3 regions of the Cytobacillus sp. FSL H8-0458 genome follow, and region 2 is predicted to be linked to each of the others. Evidence: predicted binding sites of a transcription regulator. Region 2 holds the regulator's gene; each other region holds the start of a gene.
The links. Region 2 encodes Rex, which represses fermentation and respiration genes when NADH is low (regulators of the CRP and FNR family bind a similar motif). Its sites were predicted from a motif close to TTGTGAAATATTTCACAA; they were not measured.
Positions count from the first base shown of each region.

Region 1: the regulator Rex is predicted to act here: its motif matches at 1,922-1,939, upstream of pflB (formate C-acetyltransferase).
Region 3: the regulator Rex is predicted to act here: its motif matches at 1,846-1,863, upstream of NYE23_RS18495 (cytochrome c oxidase subunit 2A).

Region 1 is NZ_JBBOBR010000001.1:1,897,515-1,901,563, reverse strand. It holds gene NYE23_RS09240 (helix-turn-helix domain-containing protein) at 1-382, opposite strand, end outside; gene NYE23_RS09235 (hypothetical protein) at 531-983, shown strand; gene safA (SafA/ExsA family spore coat assembly protein) at 1,094-1,720, opposite strand; gene pflB (formate C-acetyltransferase) at 2,014-4,049, shown strand, end outside.
Region 2 is NZ_JBBOBR010000001.1:3,925,746-3,929,794, reverse strand. It holds gene NYE23_RS19675 (ABC transporter ATP-binding protein) at 1-901, opposite strand, end outside; gene moaC (cyclic pyranopterin monophosphate synthase MoaC) at 1,093-1,575, shown strand; gene NYE23_RS19665 (redox-sensing transcriptional repressor Rex) at 1,603-2,247, shown strand; gene NYE23_RS19660 (YdiK family protein) at 2,271-2,462, opposite strand; gene NYE23_RS19655 (CPBP family intramembrane glutamic endopeptidase) at 2,501-3,229, opposite strand; gene groES (co-chaperone GroES) at 3,545-3,829, shown strand; gene groL (chaperonin GroEL) at 3,891-4,049, shown strand, end outside.
Region 3 is NZ_JBBOBR010000001.1:3,702,966-3,707,014, forward strand. It holds gene NYE23_RS18485 (cbb3-type cytochrome c oxidase subunit I) at 1-1,156, opposite strand, end outside; gene NYE23_RS18490 (cytochrome c oxidase subunit II) at 1,171-1,635, opposite strand; gene NYE23_RS18495 (cytochrome c oxidase subunit 2A) at 1,648-1,788, opposite strand; tRNA gene NYE23_RS18500 (tRNA-Ile) at 2,130-2,206, opposite strand; tRNA gene NYE23_RS18505 (tRNA-Gly) at 2,216-2,289, opposite strand; tRNA gene NYE23_RS18510 (tRNA-Cys) at 2,324-2,397, opposite strand; tRNA gene NYE23_RS18515 (tRNA-Gln) at 2,405-2,479, opposite strand; tRNA gene NYE23_RS18520 (tRNA-His) at 2,504-2,579, opposite strand; tRNA gene NYE23_RS18525 (tRNA-Trp) at 2,591-2,664, opposite strand; tRNA gene NYE23_RS18530 (tRNA-Tyr) at 2,672-2,755, opposite strand; tRNA gene NYE23_RS18535 (tRNA-Phe) at 2,778-2,853, opposite strand; tRNA gene NYE23_RS18540 (tRNA-Asp) at 3,025-3,101, opposite strand; tRNA gene NYE23_RS18545 (tRNA-Met) at 3,105-3,178, opposite strand; tRNA gene NYE23_RS18550 (tRNA-Ser) at 3,363-3,455, opposite strand; tRNA gene NYE23_RS18555 (tRNA-Met) at 3,479-3,555, opposite strand; tRNA gene NYE23_RS18560 (tRNA-Ala) at 3,574-3,649, opposite strand; tRNA gene NYE23_RS18565 (tRNA-Pro) at 3,668-3,744, opposite strand; tRNA gene NYE23_RS18570 (tRNA-Arg) at 3,750-3,826, opposite strand; tRNA gene NYE23_RS18575 (tRNA-Gly) at 3,834-3,908, opposite strand; tRNA gene NYE23_RS18580 (tRNA-Leu) at 3,915-3,999, opposite strand; tRNA gene NYE23_RS18585 (tRNA-Lys) at 4,016-4,049, opposite strand, start outside.

The DNA of each region.
Region 1 (4,049 bases), 2.0 Mb from region 2:
CCGCTGGAGTTTTCAACTTTTGGCGTCTCTGAATGTTTCGTGCAGACTTCAATAAAATATCAGCTGAAATGGGCTTTAGTATTAAATCGGCTACACCCATGTCAATGGCTCTTTTTGCCTGTGAAAAGGTCGCTTCCATTGTAAGTGCAATAAGCTCCGGTCCTATAATTTGAATAGTTTTTAAGAATGAGCTGTATCTATCTTCCTTTATCAGATCCAGTTCAAAAATCAGCAGATCGGGCTGAAAAGTCTCAAGCTTTTTAATAAGTCCTGCCTCATCTTCGGCAGACTCCACATCCCATGCGTTCATTGAAGATTTCAGCAGCCACTCTATACCCTTTGTATCGTACTCATCCCGATTGGCCACAAGTACTTTGTACATGCTGCCACATCCTTTCTTAAATCTATTATGAAATAGTTTTTCAGCAGCTGTAAAGAAAAATCGGAAAAATCCCGCAAATAGTAGACAAGTTATGGTGCCTCTGCAGCATATCTATATATGGACAACTAATTTTGGAAGGAGTATGACCATGCCTTTTCTTGTATTAAAGAAACGCAGCATCATTGCATTTGTCATCATATTTTCAGTCATTGTTTCTGCATCAGTTTGGTTTTTTTCAAAGTCTGACAGTTTGGCGGTGTTCAACCAGACTGAAGGTGAAAAAGTCCGGGAAATCCATATGGTTACAGGAGAATTTAAATCTAAGCTGCCTGATGGCAAGGAAATCGAAGCGTATCGCTGGGATCCGGGAACCATTTTTCTCGAAAAAGATGAAAAGGTTAACCTGAAAATTTGGGGAGTCAACGGAATGGAGCACCCTTTTATTATCGAAGGAACCGATATTAAGGGCGTTGTAAAGAAAGCCGAAGAAACAGTGGTCCCTCTTCGATTTGATAAAGAAGGCGTATACCGCCTGGTTTGTCTTACTCATCCGGATAAGGATAATAGCGGACCTATGATTGCTTATATTGTAGTAGATTAATGGGCAAAACAAAAGCACCGGATTCTTCCGGTGCTTTTCTTAACTGTCTAGCGCAAGCAGCCTACCCCCTCGAGGTGTCGGGGGTGGGCAAGGCGCTTCCGCTTTTCTTCTTATCTCCCAATAAACATTTGTGTCCAATAGTGGCCGTAAGTTCCGCCCTGTGCGTACCCTACTCCGATTTCTGTGAAGTTCGCAGATAGGATGTTTTTGCGGTGACCCTCACTGTTCATCCACGCAGTTACTACTTCCTGAGGAGTTCTTTGCCCGGCAGCAATGTTTTCCCCGGCAGTTCTGTAGGTAATTCCGAAGCTCTTCATCATATCAAACGGGCTTCCGTAAGTAGGTGAGTTATGATCGAAATATCTCTTATTAATCATATCCTGAGATTTATACCTTGCTACTCTCGCAAGCTCCCAATTTGATTTCAACGGCTTTAATCCGTACTTTGCTCTTTCCTGGTTAACAAGCTGAACTACCTGTTCTTCAACGCCTGTTGTGGTTTTTGAAAGAGTAGGGATATTCACCTTTTGTCCGGGATAAATGAAGTTGGGATTTGAGATCTGCTGATTGGAATTGATGATTTCAGGAACTCCCACCTGATACTTCATGGCAATTTTCCACATAGTATCCCCTGGCTGAACGGTATGTACTGTTGATGCTTTTGCATCAAAATTGAATCCAAAGACAAGTGCGACAGACAACATTAAAATGAATGAAAGTTTTGATAGTGTTTTCATATTTATATTTAATCAAAATCTCCTATTCTAATAAACAGGTAATTGTTGGAGCAGAATGTAAGAATTTCAAAGTGATTGCTATCTGTTTTTTATCCAGTGTTCCCTCTGTATATAACAGTTCTAAGATTCCGGGTGGTTTTGTAATACACGTTTTGCTTGAAGATGTATAAATAATTATATTTCACAATACGTTCAAAATCTTTGTGATTTTTTTCACATTCAATCTGTTATATTGAGTGTATAGTAAAGTTGTAATAACTGTTATATAAATAATCTCTTTGAGGTGAACTGGCATGGAAAGATGGAACGGCTTTAAAGAAGGCATTTGGACACGTGAAATTGATGTTAGAGATTTTATATTAAAGAATTTTACACCTTTTTCCGGGAATGAATCATTTTTGGAAGGCCCAACAGAAGCTACATCGCTATTATGGGAAAAAGTAATGACTCTCACCAAAATGGAGCGTGAACAAGGCGGAGTGCTCGATATGGATACAGAAATCGTCTCCACTATTACCTCACATGGACCTGGTTACCTGGACCAGGATAAAGAAAAAATTGTGGGTGTCCAGACTGACCGGCCGTTTAAGCGCTCTCTTCAGCCATTTGGCGGAGTCCGCATGGCTGTGGCTGCTTGTGAAGCATACGGCTATGAAGCCAGCAAAGACATGGAAAAGATATTTACAGACTATCGCAAAACACATAACCAGGGCGTGTTTGATGCATATACTGATGAAATGAAGCTTGCCCGCAAAGCCGGCATAATTACCGGCCTGCCGGATGCATATGGCCGGGGCAGGATTATCGGTGATTACCGCAGGGTCGCCCTTTATGGGGCTGACCGCTTGATTGAAGCGAAAAAAGCTGATTTGAAATCGACCTCACGTGTAATGACGGAAGAAAATATTCGATTAAGGGAAGAAATTTCAGAACAGATCCGGGCTCTGAAGGAACTGAAGCAGCTGGCAGCCAGCTACGGTTTTGATATATCAAAGCCTGCAGGAAATGCTCTTGAAGCTTTCCAGTGGCTGTACTTTGCCTATCTTGCTGCCATCAAGGAACAAAATGGTGCGGCAATGAGTCTTGGCCGTGTTTCCACTTTTCTTGATATTTTCATAGAAAGAGACATAAGGAACGGCATACTTACCGAGACGGAGGCACAGGAGCTGGTTGATCACTTTGTCATGAAGCTGCGTCTCGTAAAATTCGCAAGAACGCCTGACTATAATGAATTATTCAGCGGCGACCCTACATGGGTGACAGAGTCCATTGGCGGGATGGCGCTTGATGGCCGTCCTCTTGTCACAAAAAATTCTTTCCGCTTCCTTCATACCCTTAGAAATCTCGGGCCTGCTCCTGAACCGAACTTAACGGTATTATGGTCTGCCAAGCTTCCCGAGAACTTCAAAAAATATTGTGCAAAGATGTCGATCGAAACAAGTTCAATCCAATACGAAAACGACGATATCATGCTTCCTGAGTATGGCGATGATTATGGAATTGCCTGCTGTGTTTCTGCCATGGAAATCGGAAAACAAATGCAATTTTTCGGAGCACGAGCCAACCTGGCAAAGGCCCTCTTATATAGCATAAATGGCGGAAAGGACGAAAAAATTAGCATTCAGGTAGGCCCGGCCTATGCCCCGATTACTTCAGACATCCTTCAATATGAAGAAGTGATGGAGAAGTTTGATTTAATGATGGAATGGCTGGCAGATCTCTATATTAATACATTGAATATCATTCATTACATGCATGATAAGTATAGCTACGAACGAATCGAAATGGCTTTGCATGACTCGGAAATTCTCAGAACGATGGCCACTGGCATTGCGGGTCTGAGTGTAGCGGCCGACTCGCTTAGTGCCATTAAATACGCAACCGTTAAGGCAATCCGAGATGAGAGTGGGATCGTGGTCGATTTTATTACAGAAGGAGATTTTCCGAAATACGGCAATAATGATGACCGGGTCGACAGCATCGCCATAGACCTGGTTGAACGGTTTATGAAAAAGCTGCGCAAGCATCAGACTTACAGAAACTCTATGCATACAATGTCTATATTAACCATTACATCCAATGTGGTATATGGCAAGAAAACTGGCAATACGCCTGATGGACGGCGTGCCGGTGAGCCCTTTGCCCCAGGTGCAAATCCAATGCACGGAAGAGATACGAAAGGAACGCTTGCTTCCCTGTCTTCTGTTGCAAAATTGCCATACAAACAGGCGCTTGATGGCATCAGCAACACCTTCTCCATTGTCCCTAAAGCACTCGGAAAGGATGATGAAAGCCGTGTGCGTAATCTGGTGTCCATACTCGATGGATA
Region 2 (4,049 bases):
CAAGCTGCTTTCTGCGGCTTTGTGCCCTTTTGGTTGTGGAGGCCCGGGCGAGGTTTCGCTGGATAAAGTCCTGCAGCTTAGCGATTTCTTCCTGCTGTTTCTCGAATTGCTTCATTTCTTTTTCATAATTAGCCGCTTTTTGATCCAAATAGGAACTGTAGTTTCCTGGGTACTTTCTTATTTGGTGGCGGGAAATCTCGTAAACCTGGGAAACGACCTTATCAAGAAAGTACCGGTCATGTGATACGATTAGAATGGCACCGCTGTAACCCTGCAGGTATTGTTCGAGCCACGATAATGTTTCAATATCAAGGTGGTTGGTAGGCTCATCCAGGATTAAAATGTCAGGCTTTGTCAGCAGAAGTTTACCAAGGGCCAACCTTGTTCGCTGTCCGCCGCTCAATGATGAAATTTTAGTATTATAGCCCAATGAGCTGAAGTTGAGTCCGTGGAGAATGGAACGGATATCTGCTTCATATTGATAGCCGCCATTTTCTTTGAAATCAACCTGAAGTTTGTCGTAATCCTTTAAAATGCGTTCATAGGCATCTGAATTATTAAGGACATCAGGATCTGCCATTTGTTCTTCAAGGCTGCGGAGCTGTTTTTCCTGCTTCTGCAGATGACTGAAAACAGTCAGCATTTCCTCCCAAATGGATAACTCAGATTCCAGTCCGGTATTTTGTGCGAGATAGCCGATTGTTACTTCCTTTGGCTTTATAATCTCACCGGAATCATAGGTCATGTGTCCGGCAATTATTTTTAATAGGGTGGATTTTCCTGCACCATTGCGCCCTACAAGGGCAATCCGGTCCCTGGTTTGTACTTCTAGCTTTATATTCGTTAAAATGGGATCAGCGCCAAAACTTTTTGCAAGCTGATTGACTTGTAATAGTATCATGTTCTTTCACCTCGGGTATAGAGTAAGTGTAACTCATTCATATATGTTCGGCAATAAAGGAGACAGGACTATAAGCACGGCTGAAGGGCATTAAATCATAACAAAAGGTAAATAAATATGTGAAGAACCTTACAAAGCACATACAAAGTAACGGAAAAATAGTGTATGATTTTGAAGAGAGGTGTTTTTAAATGGCGGATTTTACTCATTTTAATCAAGAGGGCAGGGCGAAAATGGTGGATGTCAGCGATAAGCCTGAGACGGCAAGAACGGCCATCGCTCAGTCAAGTATTACGGTGAATCAGGAGATATACGAGAAGATCACATCAAATTCCATGAAAAAAGGGGATGTACTCGCTGTTGCACAAACGGCAGGCATTATGGCGAGCAAGAAAACATGGGACATTATTCCGATGTGCCATCCGCTGCCGCTAAAGGGTGTCGACATTTCATTTTCATGGAAAGCAGAAGAGGAAGAGTACGCCCTTATCATTACAGCTTCTGTTAAAACAAAAGGAAACACGGGTGTGGAAATGGAAGCGTTAACAGCTGCTTCTGTCTGTGCGCTGACCGTTTATGATATGTGCAAGGCTGTAGATAAAGGAATGGTAATTGGGCCAACCTTTTTAATAGAGAAAACAGGCGGAAAAAACGGAGATTTTAAACGAAATTAATTCATCATAAGAAATGGGGATGGACGAATGGCCAATGAACCAATTAAGATACCGCAGGCAACAGCTAAACGGCTGCCTTTATATTACCGCTTCCTAAAAAACCTTCATTCCTCCGGCAAACAAAGAGTCTCATCAGCAGAATTGAGTGAGGCGGTAAAAGTGGATTCTGCAACGATTCGCCGTGACTTTTCGTACTTCGGTGCGTTAGGTAAAAAAGGGTATGGATATAATGTGAATTACCTGCTGGGCTTCTTTCGGAAGACTCTTGACCAGGACGAGCTTACCAAAGTCGCTTTGGTCGGGGTAGGAAATTTAGGAACGGCCTTTCTTAACTATAATTTTCTTAAAAATAATAATACGAAAATAGAAGTGGCATTTGATGTGGATGAGAGCAAGGTTGGCACGAAAATCGGTGATGTGCCGGTCCATCATATGGATGACCTTGAAGAAGTTATTGTCAAAAATAATATTCAGGTGGCGATTTTAACGGTGCCTGCACCGCCTGCCCAGGCTATTACCGATCGGATGGTGAATGCGAAAATTAAAGGAATCCTTAATTTTACACCTGCGAGGCTCACTGTACCGTCCTCGATTCGGATTCACCATATCGATCTGGCAGTGGAATTGCAGTCATTGGTTTATTTTCTGAAAAATTATCCTGAAGAATTGTAAAAAAAAATGAGCCTTTTGCGGGCTCATTTTTTCATTTTAAAATGCTGGCCAACCAATCGGAGACCGGTGCCAAAATCAAAGGTGGCAATTAGGACCAGAAAATAAGTAAAGAATCCCCAGGTTTCTTCCCGCTGGGTATTCTGGATGGCTATAAAGGTGAAAAGGCATCCGAGAAGGATGTAAATAAAGCCTGAAAACAAAGGTGTGCTTCTCATGAAAATCCCCCAGTAAATTTTATCTCCACAGCATTTCTCTAACAAAAAAAGCTGATAAAGCTCTGCATGTTTTCCATTTCCTTTAACCACTTTTGTATATTGTCCTGATTCAGCTGGACAACCGCAACAAAGGTGTTCATCGCCACATGGGCAAAGATCGGCACGATAATCCGCTTTGTCTTGACATATAAGAAGGCAAAGGTGAATCCCATTGCCGAGTATAGCAATACATGTTCAGGCTCAAAATGGGCAAGTGCAAAAATGACCGAGCTGATCAGGGCCGACAGGAAGAAGTTGAAGCGCTTGTGAAGTGAGCCAAAAATAATTTTTCTAAAGACGATCTCCTCAAGGATGGGCCCGATAACCGAACTGATTAAAATGACGATTGGCGATGCTTCAATAATCCGGATAATCTGCTGCGTATTTTCAGATCCCATTTCAATGCCAATCAGGTTTTCAATGCTTGCAGCAGTAGCTTGAGCAATCAGGGCCAAAAATATGCCTCCAATCGCCCAGCCCACTGAGCCTGCAGCAGAAGAGGCATCCCTATCCAGTCCCCGTTTCATTTCTTTCCTTAGTAATAGAAGTGTAATGATCAACGTAATCGTGAAACTGATCACGAGCCAGTAGGCAACGGCAAGAATCTGCATATTCTCCGGATTCTGTCCCAGGGCATCGGCAGCTAATAAAACGAGCGGAACGCCAAACAAGCTTGAAAGCTGCATGGCAATATAGGCGATTAATATAATCCAGTATTCCTTCTTCAAAATGTTTTACCCCTTAATCTGAGTGTTGGAAACAAGTCCTACAGCCATTGTACTCTTTATAAGGAGCGGGTTTCAAATATCAGCACCAAGGAGAGGCTTAATATGGTAAAAATGAGTGTTTGTGCAGCATACTTAAGGGGTTGTCCGTGTCGAAAAATAGCGGGTAAGCGCGAATGAATTTTTTTATAAAAAATTTAAGCTTCACCCTTGCAAATAGAAAAGAGATTCATTAATATAATAATTGTGTTAGCACTCATACAGAGAGAGTGCTAATAAATAAAAATATTTACATATTATTTGAGGAGGTTGTTTCACTTGTTAAAGCCACTAGGTGATCGAATCATTATCGAGCTTGTTGAAACTGAAGAAAAAACTGCAAGCGGCATCGTACTGCCGGACACTGCTAAAGAGAAGCCTCAAGAAGGCAAAGTTGTAGCTGTGGGAACTGGCCGCGTTCTTGAAAATGGTGAGCGTGTTGCCCTTGAAGTTGCTGACGGCGACCGTATCATCTTCTCAAAATATGCTGGTACTGAAGTGAAGTACGAAGGCAAAGAATATTTAATTTTACGCGAAAATGACATTCTTGCTGTAATTGGCTAATCGCCGATCAGACGAAGATTATTAAAAGATAAAGCTAAAATTTTTGAGGAGGTTTTTATCAATGGCTAAAGAGATTAAATTTAGTGAAGAAGCCCGCCGCGCGATGCTTCGCGGTGTAGATTCCCTTGCAAATGCGGTAAAAGTAACTCTTGGACCTAAAGGACGCAACGTGGTTCTTGAGAAGAAATTCGGTTCTCCATTAATCACTAATGATGGTGTG
Region 3 (4,049 bases), 220 kb from region 2:
CCCACATCGTGTTATGGACTACCTGATTTAATTGGTTTGTAGTTTGAGCAATGCCGCCTGCCCCTGCAGGGATAAAAGCAGCCATTGCGATAAATGGTGCAAGGAATCTGACGTCTCCCCAAGGAAGCTTCTTATACCAGCCAACAATGCCTTTTCCGCCTTTCCTTCTCGCTGTGCGTTCAAAGACTGCAAACATTGCATAAGCAGTCATTAATGAAGGGAAGCCAATGGCCAAACTCATAAACACGTGCATGTATTTCACAGGTTCAGAAATACCCGGGTCAATAATTTGATGGTGGAATCCCCCGGTAATATTCATAATTACTAGTGCAATAACCACAATCCTTGTTAAGAGGTCATTCCATCTTCGGCCGCCAATAACTTTCGGCACAATGACATACCAGGCAGATACAGCTGTTAAATACCAGATGTTAACCAGTGTATGTCCGAACGCCCAGAACAGCGTGCGTGCAACCATAACATTTATCGTCTCCACCCATCCAAAAGCCCAAGGAATTATAGTGAAAACCTCAATGGCTACAGGTATGCTTCCGAAGAATAAGAGAACAAATACGCCTGTTGCAAAGAAAGATAAAATCGGGATATGCTGGCCAGGATTTCTCTTTCTCCAGCTTGCCACATTGATAAAAGCACCAAAGGCGCACATCCATACACCCAATACGATAAATACTAAGCCGATATAGAAAATGGGTGAAGCGGCCATTGGCGGATAGAAAGTATACATAACAGATGCTTCATTCATTAAAATCGGGATCACCGCTAGGACAAATCCGAAAATCTTCATCCAGAAACCAATCCATGCCATCTTTCTGACCTTAGGAAGCAGGCCGCCCAGTGTGTGGGATAACCCAGCATAGAAGTATCCAATTGTGAAGAACGCCGACAGTACGACTACCAGCAGAAGACCATGAGCTGTGAGAACCTGATAATAATTCAGCCATGCCGGCAATTCGAGCATTCCAGCCCGGTTCAGGCCTTGCAGCAGTCCAAGTATTCCGCCCAGAAGGATGGCTAAGAAAGCAACAGATAAATATGATTTCGTTAATTTTGCATCCTCGAGGCTAATCCCCATAACTTTATTTGCTTTATCCTTAAAAACTTGTGTTTTTCCTGATTGCTTAATAACTGTTTCCACTGTCTATCCCCCCTTTATTTCACTGTAATGGTTGTGCTCATCATTTGATGACCCGCACCGCAGTACTCATTGCAAAGAACTAAATATTCACCTGGCTTATCGAACTTCTGGGTGATTTTTTGTACATAACCAGGCACAACCATAGCATTTAAGTTAGTTTCCGCAACCTGGAACCCGTGAACGACATCTTTTGACGTCAATGTAAAATGAACTGTTGATCCTGCAGGCACTTCTATCTCACTAGGAGTAAAACTGAACACTTGAAGAGTCATAACTACTTCATACTCATTCTCGCCAATTTTCTTAATTCCTGGCTTATCAAACGGTGCTGTTTCATCCACTTTCTGAGGATCAATTCGCTCTCCATAGCTTGGCGGCCCCATTTCAAAGGCGAATGCTTGGTAGCCCGCGATTAACATGAATCCAATAATCATTCCAAAGCTTAAAATAAGCCATACCTTTTCAGAACGATGCATCATTGTTTATCCCCCCTATATTCTGGCCATGTACAGGCCGTACAAGATTAAATAAGTAACAAAGATCCCAAGCCCTACAACTGTAACTGAAAAGAACGTACCCTTTAGAGAGTTATGTTCTTTTGAACTGCTCTGGTCCACTTTTCGTGTTTCCACCTTCCATCAGCTCCTTTACTTTGTTACCTATATCATAGTTGAGAAGGGTTTTCATAAAAGTGAAATGAATCACACTTTCTTCATATTTCCTCAAAGGCAAAAGGGTTGCAATTTTAGCTAAAACACTGTAATATCAAGGGTTTCTTCCACCTAATGGTGCTCTTGCAAGAATAACGGTTCACAAAGTATTCACAAAGTATCAACTTAGCTCCCCGCTTCCATATTCGGTATCTGCATTTACAGTAAAATAGCCTGTTCCTCTTGGAGACAGCCGTTAAAAAAGTTTCTAAATACAAAAAAACTAATCCCTATTGGAATTAGTTTGATAATGGTATGTATAATGGTGGGCCTAAATGGACTCGAACCATCGACCTCACGCTTATCAGGCGTGCGCTCTAACCAGCTGAGCTATAGGCCCATATGTTGTTGGAGCGGGTGAAGGGAATCGAACCCTCATCATCAGCTTGGAAGGCTGAGGTTTTACCACTAAACTACACCCGCATTTAAATTAATTTATAACATACTGTCTTTTGTTTGGAGGCAACACCCGGATTTGAACCGGGGATGGAGGTTTTGCAGACCTCTGCCTTACCACTTGGCTATGCTGCCTTAAAAATGGCTGGGCTAGCAGGATTCGAACCTGCGAGTGACGGAGTCAAAGTCCGGTGCCTTACCGCTTGGCTATAGCCCAATAATTAATGCAGAAAAAGAATAATGGGGCGATTGATGGGAATCGAACCCACGAGTGTCGGAGCCACAATCCGATGCGTTAACCACTTCGCCACAACCGCCACTATCCTACTGGCAGGGGTAGTAGGAATCGAACCCACATCAAAGGTTTTGGAGACCTTCGTTTTACCATTAAACTATACCCCTATATAAATGGTGGAGGGGGGCAGATTCGAACTGCCGAACCCGAAGGAGCGGATTTACAGTCCGCCGCGTTTAGCCACTTCGCTACCCCTCCAAGTCTGTAAAGACTAAGAAAATGGTGGCTCAGGACGGAATCGAACCGCCGACACAAGGATTTTCAGTCCTTTGCTCTACCGACTGAGCTACTGAGCCATATAAATTTATTAATCCTAAAGTTTGATACATGTGCTTCAAAGTCCTGCGTTCTTTGTCGCAGATTTTAAAAGCATACTATTCGATGATGTAAAAGCTTCGCAGCTGCATTCTTTTAAAATCCTCTACCGACTGAGCTACTGAGCCATATATTATTAAGATTATAAATAATGGCGGTCCGGACGGGACTCGAACCCGCGACCTCCTGCGTGACAGGCAGGCATTCTAACCAACTGAACTACCGGACCAGATTGCGGGGGCAGGATTTGAACCTGCGACCTTCGGGTTATGAGCCCGACGAGCTACCGGACTGCTCCACCCCGCGATAATATTATTTATGTGATTTTTCTATGCTCACATCAAGCATTACATCGCAGTTTAATCAATGAAGTACCGCCCCGATTTCAGAAAGATTATTCAAGCAGCAGCTCAATCGGTGCGCTGAAGTAATTCCCTCGCAGATTATTCGGTCGTGCTCCACCCCGCGATAATATTATTAAAATAAGATATGGAGGAGGAAAGGGGATTCGAACCCCTGCGCGGTTTGACCCGCCTGTCGGTTTTCAAGACCGATCCCTTCAGCCGGACTTGGGTATTCCTCCGATGTTGTAAAAAATAATCATATTGGTAGCGGCGGAGGGGATCGAACCCCCGACCTCACGGGTATGAACCGTACGCTCTAGCCAGCTGAGCTACACCGCCGAAATGATTATATATTCATGGTGGAGCCTAGCGGGATCGAACCGCTGACCTCCTGCGTGCAAAGCAGGCGCTCTCCCAGCTGAGCTAAGGCCCCAAGTAAAAGAAGTGTCGCTGGTCGGGAAGACAGGATTCGAACCTGCGACCCCTTGGTCCCAAACCAAGTGCTCTACCAAGCTGAGCTACTCCCCGTAATATGGCGCGCCCGAGAGGAGTCGAACCCCTAACCTTTTGATCCGTAGTCAAACGCTCTATCCAATTGAGCTACGGGCGCAAAATAATGGAGCGGAAGACGGGATTCGAACCCGCGACCCCCACCTTGGCAAGGTGATGTTCTACCACTGAACTACTTCCGCTTAAAATGGTGCGGGTGAAGGGAGTCGAACCCCCACGCCTTGCGGCGCCAGATCCTAAGTCTGGTGCGTCTGCCAATTCCGCCACACCCGCAATATGAAATTAAAAATGGTGAGCCATGAAGGACTCGAACCTTCGACCCT